4 regions of the Acidovorax sp. 69 genome follow, and region 3 is predicted to be linked to each of the others. Evidence: predicted binding sites of a transcription regulator. Region 3 holds the regulator's gene; each other region holds the start of a gene.
The links. The regulator FNR, encoded in region 3, switches genes on or off when oxygen is low (the NO sensors DNR and NnrR bind a similar motif). The targets are predictions, from matches to a motif close to TTGATNNNNATCAA.
Positions count from the first base shown of each region.

Region 1: CLU85_RS12950 (universal stress protein) is a predicted target of FNR. The motif match lies at 2,218-2,231, and genes of this name have one in related genera.
Region 2: CLU85_RS13665 (OmpW family protein) is a predicted target of FNR. The motif match lies at 1,923-1,936, and genes of this name have one in related genera.
Region 4: cyoA (ubiquinol oxidase subunit II) is a predicted target of FNR. The motif match lies at 1,749-1,762, and genes of this name have one in related genera.

Region 1 covers NZ_PGEP01000001.1:2,835,046-2,838,725, reverse strand. The annotation lists gene CLU85_RS23560 (EAL domain-containing protein) at 1-524, shown strand, start outside; gene CLU85_RS12960 (hypothetical protein) at 823-1,344, shown strand; gene CLU85_RS12955 (2OG-Fe dioxygenase family protein) at 1,419-2,192, shown strand; gene CLU85_RS12950 (universal stress protein) at 2,324-2,761, shown strand; gene CLU85_RS12945 (tripartite tricarboxylate transporter substrate binding protein) at 2,961-3,680, opposite strand, start outside.
Region 2 covers NZ_PGEP01000001.1:2,985,125-2,988,804, forward strand. The annotation lists gene egtB (ergothioneine biosynthesis protein EgtB) at 1-89, opposite strand, end outside; gene egtD (L-histidine N(alpha)-methyltransferase) at 102-1,019, opposite strand; gene CLU85_RS13665 (OmpW family protein) at 1,262-1,852, opposite strand; gene CLU85_RS13670 (DUF808 domain-containing protein) at 1,979-2,968, opposite strand; partial or broken gene CLU85_RS13675 (ABC transporter substrate-binding protein) at 3,028-3,680, opposite strand, start outside.
Region 3 covers NZ_PGEP01000001.1:3,294,601-3,298,280, reverse strand. The annotation lists gene ccoG (cytochrome c oxidase accessory protein CcoG) at 1-859, shown strand, start outside; gene CLU85_RS15080 (FixH family protein) at 924-1,199, shown strand; gene CLU85_RS15075 (hypothetical protein) at 1,260-1,553, shown strand; gene fnr (fumarate/nitrate reduction transcriptional regulator Fnr) at 1,621-2,343, opposite strand; gene hemN (oxygen-independent coproporphyrinogen III oxidase) at 2,534-3,680, shown strand, end outside.
Region 4 covers NZ_PGEP01000001.1:3,508,462-3,512,141, forward strand. The annotation lists gene tolA (cell envelope integrity protein TolA) at 1-147, shown strand, start outside; gene CLU85_RS16105 (MFS transporter) at 265-1,605, opposite strand; gene cyoA (ubiquinol oxidase subunit II) at 1,859-2,926, shown strand; gene cyoB (cytochrome o ubiquinol oxidase subunit I) at 2,935-3,680, shown strand, end outside.

The DNA of each region.
Region 1 (3,680 bases), 460 kb from region 3:
TGACGGCACACTGGACGCTGGCAGTGAATGTGAGCGCGCGACAGTTCCGCCACAGCCACTTTGTCGATGAGGTGCTGTGCGTTCTGGAGGAGACTGGGGCCAACCCCCATCGCCTGAAACTGGAACTGACGGAGACCCTGTTGCTCGACGATGTGGAAGACACGATTGAGCGCATGGCCACATTGCGTGCAGCGGGCCTGGGTTTTTCGCTGGACGACTTTGGTACCGGGTATTCCAGCCTGAGCTACCTCAAGCGGCTGCCACTGGACCAGCTCAAGATCGACCAGAGTTTTGTGCGCGACCTGCTCACCGACGCCAATGACGCCAGCATCGCCCGCACCATCGTGACTCTTGCGCAAAGCATGGATCTGGGCGTGATCGCTGAAGGTGTGGAAACCCTGGAGCAGCGCGACATGCTGGCCAGCCTGGGCTGCCACACCTGGCAGGGCTACCTGTTCGGGCGCCCCGGCCCCGCTGCCGCACTGCACGCTGTGGCAACGGCCGCTGCGGCAGGGGCATCATGATCTTCGCGCTGAAACGGGCTTGTGGAGCGATGAATCGCAGGGGGTGTTCGTTCGGTGGAGATGGTTTTGCTATTTTTATGATAGCTTAAGAGGCATGAATATCAAGCGCATCAACAGTCATGGGTTTGTAGAATGACTCGAAATGCCTGGATCGGAGGGGAAGTATCTGTCGCCATTGGCTGACATTATTTCTGCACCCGCCCAGTTAAGCTACGACAGGCTTTGTTCAAAGACGGGCCGGCCCACCGGCATTCGCATGTCCTTTGTGCATTCGGTGGGCAAGTCATCAGGAGTCTCCATGAAAAACACGACCATCACCACGATTCGCCTTTTTGTTTCCGGGGCAGCTGCCACGTTGCTGCTTGCCGCCGCTGGCGGTGCCTATGCGCAGGCCTACGTCAACGCCACCGTAGGGGGCGAACTGGCTCCCGGCGTGTATGGCCGCATCAACATCGGCAATGCGCCACCGCCGCCATTGCTCTACGCCGAGCCCGTCATCATTCACCGCCCTGCGGTGGTTGTGCCGCGTGCACCCATTTACCTGTATGTGCCACCGGGTCACGCCAAGAACTGGGGCAAGCATTGCTCCCGCTACAACGCCTGTAATCAGCCCGTGTATTTTGTGCAAGAGCCACCACCGCGCCGTGGCAACGCCTACCAGGGCCCCAGGGGCCGGGATGACCATCGCTGGGATGACGATCGTCGTCATGGCGGCGGCAAGCATGACCGCGACCACGGGCGTGGGAATGGCAGAGGGGATGACCGGGGCGACAGAGGCGAAGGCCGTGGCAAGGGCAATGGTCACGGCCACCGGGACTGACCTCGGGGCTGATTGAGGTTTGGGAGCGCGTGGGAAGGCGTGGGGGTGGGGCCAGCGGTTAAGCTCGGGCTCCTATGGCCCAAGTCACCTTTTCCCCTCCGTTCACCGTCCCTTCCGACGTCTCCAGCCAGTTGCGCGAGGGCGGCTACGCTGTGCTCTCCCCGGCGGCCGTGGCCCAGTGGTTGGGTTGTGATCTGTCAGCGCTGATGGGCCTGAATGGCGATTGGGCCACGTTGCCGCCGGACGATTTTCTGAAAGACGGTGGCCGCTATCGCCGCCGTCGCCATGCCTGCTTTGTGGTGCAGGGTGGGCAGATGCAGCAGGCGCCGCACAGGGCGCATTGGCAGCCCGTGGAGTACAACGCATTGCACGGTGGCATGGAGCGCTGGTTTGCGCCCATGGAGCCCGCCACCGTGGCCAAACCCGTGTGGCAGCAGTTGCTCGTGGCCCTGGCAAGGGTGTCCGACGCTGTTTTTGCGGGCCCCGACGCACCTGCGTCCTGGTTTGTGGAAGCCCACCAGTTCCGCATCGACACCACCGATGGCATCGGACGCCCGACACCCGAAGGAGCGCACCGCGATGGCGTTGATCTGGTGGCGGTATTTTTGGTGGGGCGAGAGGGCGTCAAGGGCGGCGAGACGCGCGTGTTCGAGGCTTCCGGCCCCAACGGCCTGCGTTTCACGCTCACCGAGCCGTGGTCGCTGTTGCTGCTGGACGATGCACGCATGATCCACGAGTCCACGCCCATCCAGCCCGTGGCCGAGGGTGGGTATCGTGACACCCTGGTGGTGACCTGCCGACGCGGTAACTTCCAGGGCGCTGATGTGGTGGGGCACAGCCCCACCTGAGCGCGGGTGCCTGAGTGCATCCAATTTGATGCGAATCAAGATGCGCGGTATGGTGGGCGTTCACACTGAGGCCCATGGCCAGGTCACAAGCTTGGTTCAACACCTGACTTACTAATCCAAGGAGAAGCACCATGTTCAAGCACATTCTGGTTCCCGTCGATGGCTCCAAGACCTCGATGCTGGCCGTGTCCAAGGCCGCAGGCCTTGCCAAGACCTTTGGCAGCACCGTGACAGCGGTGTATGTGATCGACCCCTATCCTTTCACGGGTGTGGGCGCTGATTTCGCCTACGGTCAGGCGCAGTACATCAGCGCCGCCACCGCAGAAGCCAACGCTGCGCTGGATGCCACCAAAAAGGCCATGGCAGAAGCGGGTGTGGACGTGACCGGCGTGGTGGGCGAAGGCCATGCGGTGCATGACGGCATTTTGCGGGCACTCGAAAGCACTGGGGCTGATCTCATCGTGATGGGCTCGCACGGCCGCCGGGGCCTCGAAAAGCTGGTGCTGGGCAGCGTCACCCAGCGCGTGTTGGGCGTGGTGCACATCCCTGTGCTGGTGGTGAGGGACTGAGCGTCCTTTTCCCCATGAAAAACGGCTCCGAAAGGAGCCGTTTTTCATTTCAGTTCTCGATGATGTCGCGCATCACCGGCAACCCACCCCACCGTTCGTGGAACAGGCACGCCCCCCGCCAGTGCACCCGTGGATCTGGCTCTGCCAGGCCACCGGGTGCGTCCCCCTTGGGGGAAGGCGCCGCAGGCGACTCAGGGGGCTACTCAATCTTTGCGCCCGAGGCTTCCACAATGCCCTTCCACTTGGCGTAGTCGGCTTTGAGCAGGGTGTTGAACTGGGCGGCCGACAGGGCTTCAGGCTCGGCGCCCTGGGCGTGGATGGCGGCCTTCATGTCGGCCGTGGCCAGCAGCTTGTTGATTTCGGCGTTGAGGGTGTTCACCACGGCGGCAGGGGTGCCTGCGGGGGCGAACACGCCGTACCAGGTGCTCACGTCAAAGTCCTTGAAACCGGATTCGGCCACGGTAGGCACATCGGGCATCGATGAGCTGCGTTTGGCCGAGGTCACGGCCAGGGGGCGCAGCTTGCCCGACTTGATCTGGCCCATGGCCGAGGGCACCGAGGACATGAGCAGGTCCACATTGCCGGCCAGGGCATCCATCATCGCGGGGTTCGAGCCTTTGTAGGGAATGTGGCTCAGCTTCACACCGGCCGCCTTCTCGAACAGATCACCCGCCAGGTGGATGGAGGTGCCGTTGCCGGGCGAGCCATAGGTGATGGTGCCGGGTGCTGCCTTGGCGGCGGCCACCACATCGGCCAGGGTTTTGAATTTGGAGTTGGCGCTGGTGGCAATGACCACGGGCGTGTAGGCCACATGGGCCACGGCGGTCAGGTCCTTGGTGGGGTCCCAAGGCAGGTTCTTGTAGAGCCAGGGGCCGATCACGAGGTTGTCCTTCTGGCCCATCACGATGTCGTAGCCCAT
Region 2 (3,680 bases), 310 kb from region 3:
TCCTCGGCAGAAAGGGGGGCAGCCAAAGCCACCGAACGGTTGCGCACGTCGACATAGCGGAATGGCAGCGCGCAGGAGGTCATGGTCATTTGAGAAAACCGTTAGGGGCGGGCATGCACCACCGCAAACCATCCCCGCTCGTCCGTCCATGCCTGGGCCTGCGCGAAACCTGCACGCGCCAGCATGTCGGTGAACACGGGCAATGGGTATTTGTAGCTGTTTTCAGTGTGGATGCGCTCCCCCTGGTCAAACCTTCGACCGCCGCCGGGCCAGCGCACCTCGGTATCGGACACGGCCTCCAGGTGCATTTCAATGCGCGACGCCTCGGTATTGAAGAACGCCCGGTGCTGCCACTGTTCTAGGTCGAAGTCGCTGCCGATCAAGCGGTTCACATGGCGCAGCACGTTGCGGTTGAACTCCGCCGTTACACCGGCAGCATCGTCGTACGCAGCCTCCAGCACCGCCACATCCTTGGGCAGATCGATACCGATGAGCAACCCGCCGTCGTCCTCAATCAGCTCACGCATATGGGTTAGCAGCTCCAGCGCATGCGGCGGATCGAAGTTGCCGATGGAGGAGCCCGGGTAAAACACCAGCCGTCCGGTGCGGGGAATGTCATTGGGCAGCGCCACGCCCAGGGTCATGTCGCCACCCACGGCGCGTGCGTCCAGCGCAGGGAAGTCATCACGAAGCCCCTGCACGGCCGCCTCCAGAAAGTCTGCCGAGATATCAACCCCCACAAAACAGGCCGGCTGCACCAGACGGCACAGGGTGCGGGCCTTCTGGCAGTTGCCCGCGCCCAGTTCGATCAGGGTGCGGCCAGGGCCCACCGCGCCCGCAATGCTGGCCGCATGCGCCTGCATCAACCCCACTTCGGTACGCGTGGGGTAATACTCTGGCAGCCGTGTAATGGCCTCAAAGAGCTGAGAGCCGTGCTGGTCGTAGAAGTATTTGGGAGAGATGCGCGCGGGCCGCTGGGTCAGACCGTGCGTGATGTCGGCGTGGCGAGGCATGAGCATGATTCAGGGAAACGTTGGGTGCGGCAGCGCCGCCGGGTAGTCAACAAAGGCAGAGGCACCAGGGGCGCGCGCACCATGCACGCCCCCCATACCAATGTTCCATTGTGCGTTGCCTCACCAATGCCTGTGTGTAGGTCATTTCCCCACCCACAAAAAAAGGGCTGGCGCCTGTGCGCCAGCCCTTTTTCCCTTGGAGAACTCTCGCTGTCAGGAATGTGGGGGCCATATGGCCCCCACCCTCCTTAGAAGCGCCAGCCCAGACCCACGCCCACCAGAACGGGGTCTACCTTGAAGGTGCCCAGCTTGGCACCACCTGCGCTCACGTCGGTCTTGATGAAAACCTTCTTCACGTCGAAGTTGAGGTACAGGTTCTTGGCCAGCGGGATGTCCACACCCACTTGCAGCGCGGGGCCGAAGCTGTTGCGGTCAATGTCCACGCCAGCGGGCAGGTTCACGCTGGAGAAACGCGTGTAGTTCAAACCCGCGCCCACATAGGGCTTGAAGCCGGCGGCTTCAAAGTGGTATTGCAGCAACAGTGTGGGTGGCAGGTGCTTGAGCGTACCGATGGCAGTGCCGGCAGCGCTGAGGGTGTGCTTTTGGGGCACGGTGAGAATCAGTTCGGCCGCAACGTTCTTGTTGAAAAAGTACGTGACATCCACTTCAGGGATGGTCTTGTCGTTGACCGACAGGCCCAGGGGCGTGCTGTCCTTGTTGGCGCTGTCCAGGTGCACCACGCGTGCACGGACCATCCAGGGGCCTTCAGCCTGTTGCGCGAAGGCAGCGCCAGAAGACAGGGCACAGAGAACGGCGACAGCCAGCAGGTTTTTTTTCATGGTATTTCGCATCGGTTGGACGGGGACGACCCCCGTGCATGCATTGAACCGCTGCAGCCCCCACCCGGCCTTGCCTTACATCAAGGCCTCCGTACTAACCCTTAGACATACATCAAGGAGTACCCACTATTGATCTGTGGACTTGCCGCGCAGACGCTGTACCAGCGTAACCCCCACGAGCACCAGGCCACCGGCCACAATCCCCACCACGGCATTGATCAGGTTGGGCACCAGCACCGCCCACAGCCCGCCCACGGGCCATTGCGCCGCCGCCGCGCCCGCAGCCTCAACCGCATGGTGCAACACAGGTACGCCGTGCACCAGAATGCCGCCGCCCACCAGAAACATCGCCGCAGTGCCCGCAATAGAGAGGCCCTTCATCAGCCAGGGTGCCGCACGCAGGATGCCAGAGCCCAGAGCGCGCGCTGCGCTGCTGGCCTTGTTGTTGAGCCACAGGCCCAAGTCGTCGAGCTTGACGATGCCCGCTACCAGCCCATACACACCGATGGTCATGATGATCGCGATGCCCGACAGCACGGTCAGCTGCTGCACAAAGGGCGCAGCGGCCACGGTACCCAGGGTGATGGCGATGATTTCAGCCGACAGGATGAAGTCGGTGCGCACAGCGCCCTTGATCTTGTCGTTTTCGAAGGCCACCAGATCCACCGCCGGGTTGGCGTTGGCCTTGGCATGGCTTTCGTGTTCGGCCTCATCTTCGTGTTGCGCATGCAACAACTTGTGCGCCACCTTCTCAAAGCCCTCAAAACACAGAAAAGCACCGCCAATCATCAACAGCGGCGTGACTGCCCAGGGCGCAAAGGCACTGATCAGCAGCGCCGCGGGCACTAGGATCACCTTGTTGATGAACGAGCCCTTGGCCACTGCCCAGACCACAGGAATCTCGCGCTCGGCGCGCACCCCGGTGACTTGCTGGGCGTTGAGTGCCAGGTCATCGCCCAGTACGCCAGCCGTCTTCTGCGCAGCCACCTTGGTCATGACAGACACATCGTCGGCCATGGCCGCGCTCTTTTTGGCGGCCACTTTCGTCATCAAGGCCACATCGTCGAGGATGGTGGCGATATCGTCGAGCAGAGTCAGAAGGCTGGCACCGGCCATAAGAGGGCTCCGAAAGGATAGGAGCGCCGATTATGGGGTCGGCCCGGCCTGGGCCACGATCACATCTTGCACAGCGGCGATGCCGGCGGTGTGATGCTGGCGGGGTAGCTCTGTTCGATCACCGGGCGCAGCGTGCCGTCCGCCATCTTGACGCGTGCCACGTAGTTGGGAATCAGCAGCTGGTTGTCCGCAGGGCGGATGGTCGCCTTGCCATACAGCGTGTCCACCGTGGCTCCGCGCAGTGCCTTGGTCACGGCTTCGGGCTGCACGCTCTTGGCCAGCGTGACACCCTGGAACAACACCATGGCACCGTTGTAGGCCTGGCCTTCGGTGTCGGACGGCAGCCGGTTGTGCTTGGTTTTGAACGCGGCAGCGAACGCCTTGCTCTGGGGCGTGTCAATGTCTGGCGTGTAACCCACGTTGCCGGGCACGTTGGTCAAGGACTGACCGGTGGCATTGACCACGAAGTTCGACAGCAGCGCGTGGCCGATGAGCGGTGTCTTGGGAATCAGGGCGAAGTCCGCCGCCTGCTTGGTAAAGGCAATGGCGCCGGAGACGTCTGCCACCCAGATCGCATCCACATTGGCGGCCTTGATCTGCTGGATGTAGGGCGCGTAGTCCTTGGTGCCCAGCGGAACGAACAGCTTGGTCGTTACCTTCTTGCCCTGTGCCGTCACTGCCGCCTCGAACGACTTGGCCGAATCCTGGCCCC
Region 3 (3,680 bases):
GTTGCTGATCCTGGAGGGCGGCTGGCAACTCTTCTGGGTGCTTTTTTATGGCTTTGCCACTTACGGCAATGCAGGTTTCATGCGCGAGCAGGTGTGCAAGTACATGTGCCCCTATGCTCGTTTCCAGAGTGCCATGTTTGACAAGGACACCCTGATCGTGAGCTACGACGTGGAGCGGGGCGAGCCCCGAGGTCCGCGTACCAAGACAGTGGATTACAAGGCCAAGGGCCTGGGTGATTGCATCGACTGCACGCTGTGTGTCCAGGTGTGCCCGGTGGGTATTGATATCCGCAAGGGCTTGCAGTACGAGTGCATTGGTTGTGGTCTTTGTGTGGATGCGTGCAACACCGTCATGGACAAGATGCACTACCCGAAGGGACTGATTCGCTATTCCACCCAGAACGGTGTGGCCCAGCGCTGGACGCAGTCGCAGATTTTTCGACGCGTGTTGCGTCCCCGTGTGCTGATCTATAGCGCGGTGTTGGTGGCGCTCTGCTTGGCCATGCTTGCCAGCCTGGTCACGCGCACTCCGCTGAAAGTGGACGTTGTACGAGATCGTGCCGCACTTTCGCGCATCGTGGCCGGAGGCAAGTTGGAGAACATCTACCGCCTGCAGATCATGAATGCAACCGAGGGCGAGCAGCGCTACCGTATCAGCGCTCGTGGTCTGGATGGATTGGAAGTGTCTTCAGAGGCTGAAGTGGACATTGGACCTGCCGAGTCACGCTGGGTGGCTGTGCGGCTGCAAATACCGTATGGATCCGCCACACCGGGTTCCCATGCCGTTCAATTTGATGTGGGCGCGGTCGGGGCTGCCGCTCATGTCACTGAGAAATCTGTGTTTTTGGTGCCGCGCTGAGTGGCATCCTTGTGCAAGGTCGTTTTGGCCTTGTGTTGATCGAGATTGTTGAGGAGTAAATCGCATGTCTTCAAACCCAGCCATTGGATCTACGGCAGCGGCACCTTGGTGGAAGTTCGGCCATGTCTGGCTGGTGCTTGCCGGGCCGGCCATCGTGATCGTTGCCGGCTTTGTGACCTTATGGCTCGCGGTTTCGCGGCCCGATCCGGTGATTGCCGAGGATTACTACCGCAAAGGCATCGAGATCAACAAGACGCTGGAAGCGCCAGAAAAGAGCTTGGCACCGGCCATGAAGGCCCGTAACCATGCAGCTACGCCGGTGCAAGACCAGCCGCGCTGAGTTCAGTGAACATCCGGCGCTGCCGTTGTTGGGCAGTCCGTACAAGGAGTCAGGACTGATATGTGGATGCAACGCCTAATGTGGATAGCATGGCCCGCTTTTTTAATGGCGGGAGTGCTGGAGATGCTTGTTTTTGCAATGGTCGATCCGCAGGACCTGCATTGGTTTGGGCAGCCCTTGGCGCTCTCAAGACAGGGTGTTTATACCCTGGCGTTCTTCGCGTTCTGGATCATCACGCTGGCATCCAGTGCGTTGACCACGTTGCTGGCGATGTCGCCCTTTGAGGTCAATCGTTGCCCGGTGCCTGACGGTGAGCGGCCTGACGACTGTCGCAAGACACCCTCGTGTTCGTGAGGCGCTGACGCGAGCGCCTTGGGTGTATTAGAGCCTGTTGGCTGCAGTGCGGCCGCAGCTGGTCAGGTCAGTGGCAGGCCTGCTGGCTGTTCACGATCCGCTTGAGGGCATCCGTGTCCAGGATGCGGACGTGGCGCTGCTTGACTTCCACAATGCCTTCTTCCACAAACTTTGAGAACGTGCGGCTGACCGTTTCGAGTTTGAGGCCAAGGTAGCTGCCGATTTCCTCGCGGGTCATGCGCAGCACCAATTCAGACTGGGAGAACCCGCGTGCATGCAGACGCTGCACCAGATTCAGCAGAAACGCCGCGAGACGTTCTTCAGCGCGCATGCTGCCTAGCAGCAGCATGACACCATGTTCGCGCACGATTTCGCGGCTCATGATTTTGTGCACATGGTGCTGCAAGGCCGTGACTTCGCGGGACAGCTCTTCGATGCGGTCGAATGGCATGACGCAAACTTCGGCGTCTTCCAAGGCCACGGCATCGCAGGTGTGGTGGTCGTTCACGATGCCGTCAAGGCCGATGATTTCACCCGCCATCTGAAAGCCCGTGACCTGATCGCGCCCATCCTCGGTAGCCACGCAGGTCTTGAAAAAACCGGTGCGTATGGCGTACAGTGAGGTGAAGGATTCGCCATTGCGAAACAACGTGCTGCCGCGCTTGATCTTGCGTCGAACGGCGACAACTTCATCGATGCGCTGTAACTGCTCTTCGTTCAAGCCTACGGGCATACACAGCTCTCGCAGGTTGCAGTTGGAGCAGGCGACTTTGATGGTGAGCGGGTTCATAGGCGTGAGCTAGGTTTAGGTGTCGAGCATATCGCGCCCGGTTCGGTACGGCGACAAAGCCTCAAGGGGCGGTTGAGCGACTGACATGCATCAAATTGTCGCTGGTTGGCCCATTCGTTCGCTTGATGCAGGTCAAGGACATGATCCAGAGGGTACGGCACAGTCAGGGTGTACGCAAGGATATTCCCCCATGACTGCTGTTTCGCCCGATCTCCTGCGCCGTTTTGACGTGCCAGGACCCCGCTATACCTCCTATCCGACAGCCGACCGTTTTGTCGAGGCGTTTGGGCAGGACGACTATGTTCTGGCGCTGGAGCAACGCCGTTCTGGGTCCGTGGCCAAAGCGCTTCCGCTGTCCATCTATGTGCACATTCCCTTCTGCGAGTCGCTGTGCTACTACTGCGCTTGCAACAAGATCATTACCAAGCACCACGATCGCGCAGATGTCTATTTGCGCTACCTGAGCCGCGAGATTGATCTGCACACTGCGCACTGTGGTGTTGGGCAGGTGGTGAGTCAGCTGCATCTGGGTGGAGGCACGCCGACGTTTTTGTCCGACGCGGGACTGCGCGAACTCATGTCCATGCTCAAGCGCAGTTTCACCCTTGCGCCTGGGGGGGAATACTCCATTGAGGTGGATCCTCGCACCGTCAATGCGGATCGGTTGGCACTGTTGGCTGAGCTGGGGTTTAACAGACTTAGTTTTGGTGTGCAGGATTTTGACGCCGAAGTGCAAAAGGCCGTACACCGTATACAACCTGCCGAGCAGGTGTTTGCGTTGGTGGAGTCTGCGCGCTCGTTGGGTTTCGACTCAGTGAATGTGGACCTGATTTACGGTTTGTCGCGCCAGACCCCCGAGTCGTTTGACCGGACGTTGGCGCAGGTGGTCCAGTTGCGGCCAGATCGCATTGCGTTGTATGCCTACGCGCACCTTCCTGAGCGTTTCAAGCCCCAACGGCGCATCATTTCTGCCGAGCTGCCGACGGCATCAAGCAAGCTTTCCATGCTCTCGCGGTCGCTGGATGCTTTCATGGACGCCGGGTACGTGTATGTGGGCATGGACCACTTCGCTCTTCCCTCAGATGCCCTGGCCGTGGCCAAGCGGCAGGGGCGCCTGCATCGGAATTTTCAGGGCTACAGCACACAACCGGACTGTGATTTGATCGGGCTCGGGGTTTCTGCGATTGGGCGAGTAGGTGCCACCTACAGCCAGAATTCCAAGACGTTGGAAGAGTACTACGACTTCCTTGACCAGGGGCGTCTTCCTGTCGTACGCGGTTTGGCGCTGACGCGCGATGACTTGGTGCGCCGCGCGGCCATCATGGCCTTGATGTGCC
Region 4 (3,680 bases), 210 kb from region 3:
GTGGGCAAGCGCCTTGTGCAGTCAAGCGGCAACAAGTCCTGGGACGACGCTGTACTGCGCGCCCTGGACAAAACCGAGACCCTGCCGCGCGATGTGGATGGGCGCGTGCCGTCTTCACTGACCATCGGCTTCAGGCCACAGGACTGATCCCCAAAAACAAAGCGCCCGGCAATACCGGGCGCTTGTTTTTTAGTCTTTTTGGCCTCTAGCGCTTGAGAAACATGCGCAAGCAGCTATTGATTAAGTAGCAAAACCCAACCATGCTTACCGATCACGCCGCTCCATGCGGCGGTTCAGGTTCAGCGCACCCAGTGTGCAGGCGACGCCGGACAACAGGTACACCGTTACCGCCAGCAACCCGAACTGGGACGACAGGTACAGGGCCACCAGGGGCGCAAACGCGGCACCGATGATCCACGCCAGGTCGGCCGACAGGGCGGCGCCTGTGTAGCGGTATTGGGGCGAGAAATTGGCCGTCACCGTGCCAGATGCCTGGCCATACGACAGGCCCAGCAGCACAAAACCCAGCAGCAGGAACATGGTGCTGCCCACTTCGCCGGAGTTAAGCAGCACCGGTGCCATGAAGCTGAACAACCCGATCAGCACCGCCATACCACCCAGCAGCTTGCGGCGTCCCAAATGGTCTGACAGCCAGCCGGACACCATGATAGCGCCCGCCGCCAGGAAGGCCCCCACAATCTGTACGCCCAGAACCTGCGTCACGGGTTGGTCTGAATACAAAGTGATCCACGACAGCGGAAACACAGTGACGAGGTGAAACAGCGCAAAGCTCGCCAAAGCCGCAAATGCGCCCAGCAGCACATTGCTGCCTTCGTCCCGCACCACGCGGCTGACCGGCACCGGTTGCAGTTCACGGTCCTGCAGCAACTCGGAATACGACTGCCCCACCACCAGCCTCAGGCGGGCGAAAAGCGCCACCACATTCACGGCAAAAGCCACGAAGAAGGGGTAACGCCAGCCCCAGGCCAGAAACTCCTGCACCGTGAGGCTGCTGTACAGATAAGCAAACAGGCTCGCTGCCAACACAAAACCGACCGGTGCGCCCAACTGGCCGATCATGGCGTACCAGCCTCGGCGATCTTTGGGGGCCGACATGGCCAACAGCGACGGCAACCCGTCCCACGACCCGCCCAATGCCAGCCCCTGCCCGATGCGCAGAATCAGCAGCGCCACCACTGCGGTCAGGCCCACGTCCTTGTAGCTGGGCAAAAAGGCCATTCCCACCGTGCACACACCCAGCAAGAAGAGCGCAATCGTCAGCTTGGTGCCACGCCCCCAGCTGCGCTGAATGGCCATGGACACGGCAGTGCCCACGGGCCGGACCACGAAGGCCACGGCCAGCAGCGCAAATGACATCAGCGTTCCATCCAGGCGCGACAGGAACGGAAACAGGAGAGACGGGAAGACGAGAACACAGGCGATCCCGAAAACGAAGAAGTCGAAATACTCGGACGAGCGTCCGATGATCACACCCACAGCGATTTCGCTGGGGGTCACATCTTCATGCGTGTCAGCCCGCGAGAGAGAGGCGGGGCTTTCTTCAAAACCGACCGCAGGGTAAGTGGCAGAGGCGGGGCTGCTCATGAACAGGGCTCCTTGTCGTTGTGTAGATAAGACAACTTCGTTCTACACGCAAGTGCACGCGGCGACAAGTGCGCTTTCACTAGGTCGATGGCAGGACAAACCCTGCTTTTCCCCTGAATTGCACCCCTTCAGGGCATTCCTCTTTGACCTTGGACAAAATGTCCAATGGACAAAAAAGCTAGCCATATTACATTCTCTGGCATTCTGTTATTCGCGTTTACCCTCGACCAAACGCTCTGCTTGCGCTCTCCACATGCTCAAACTCCCCCACTTCCGCGGGCCCACCTGGCTGGCCGCTATCGCCGCCCTGGGCAGCCTTGCCGGCTGTAGCAAGGCTGTCGTACTCAACCCGGCCGGTGACATTGCCGCCCAACAGGGCCAGATGGTCATCACCGCCACGCTGTTGATGCTCATCATCATCGTGCCGGTGATCGCCCTCACCCTGTTCTTCGCCTGGAAGTACCGCCAGTCGAACACCGCCAACACCGAGGCCGACTACGACCCCGAGTGGCACCACTCCACCACCCTGGAGCTGGTGATCTGGACGGTGCCACTGCTCATCATCATTGCCCTGGGTGCCCTGACCTGGATCGGCACCCACAAGCTCGACCCCTACCGTCCCCTGGACCGCATCGACGCCCAGCGCCCCCTGGACGCCAACGTCAAGCCCCTGGAGGTGCAGGTGGTGGCGATGGACTGGAAGTGGCTGTTCTTCTACCCAGAGCAAGGCATTGCCACGGTGAACGAACTGGCAGCACCAGTGGACCGCCCCATCCTGTTCAAGCTCACTGCCACATCCACGATGAACGCGTTCTACGTGCCCGACCTGGCCGGCATGATCTACGCCATGCCCGGCATGCAGACCGAGCTGAACGCCGTGATCAACAAGCCTGGCGTGTTCAATGGCATGTCGTCGCACTACAGCGGCGCGGGCTTCTCGGGCATGACGTTCAAGTTCCACGGCCTGAGCAACGCGGACTTTGCCCAGTGGGTTCAAAAAGCCAAGACCGAGGGCAAGCCCCTGAACAAGGGCTCCTACCTGAACCTCGTCAAGCCCAGCGAACGTGATCCCGTGCAGCGCTTTGCGTCGGTGGAAGAGGGCCTGTACGACAAGGTGCTCAACCGCTGCGTGGAAGACGGAAAGATGTGCATGCACCACATGATGGCCATCGACGCCCAGGGCGGCGACGCCTATGTGCGCGCTGCGGGCCTGAACCTGCCACAGGACGTGTGCAACGCACAAAACGCAGCCCAAGTGGTGGCAGCGCTTGAAACCCGTAACGCACCGGCACCAACCTCCGGCGCCAGCATCCGCCAATGAGCCTCGCTATGACCTCCGAAAACGTAACTCCCGCCCACTGGGCGCTGGGCCGCCTGAGCTGGGACGTTGTGCCCATGGCACATGAGCCCATCGTGCTGTGGACCTTCATCGCCGTCGTGCTGGGCGGTCTTGCTGTTGTCGCTGGCATCACCAAGTTCCGCCTGTGGGGCCCCTTGTGGCGCGACTGGATCTGCAGCATTGACCACAAAAAGATCGGGATCATGTACATGATCCTGGGCATCGTGATGCTGCTGCGTGGCTTTGCCGACGCTGCCATGATGCGGCTGCAGCAGGCCATGGCCTTTGGCGACAACATGGGTTACCTGCCGCCGCACCACTACGACCAGATCTTCACCGCCCACGGCGTGATCATGATTTTCTTCGTGGCCATGCCTCTGGTCACCGGGCTGATGAACTACCTGGTGCCGCTGCAAATCGGCGCGCGCGATGTGTCCTTCCCGTTCCTGAACAACTTCAGCTTCTGGATGACCACGGCCGGCGCGGTGCTGGTGATGGTGTCGCTGTTCCTGGGTGAGTTCTCCACCTCAGGCTGGCTGGCGCTGTCCAACCTGGGGGCGCAGAGCCCCAGCACCGGGCTCGATTACTACATCTGGGCGCTGCAGATCGCGGGGGTGGGCACCACGCTCTCGGGCATCAACCTGATCGTCACCATCATCAAGATGCGTGCGCCGGGCATGAGCCTGATGAAGATGCCCGTCTTCACCTGGACCGCTCTGTGCACCAACGCGCTGAT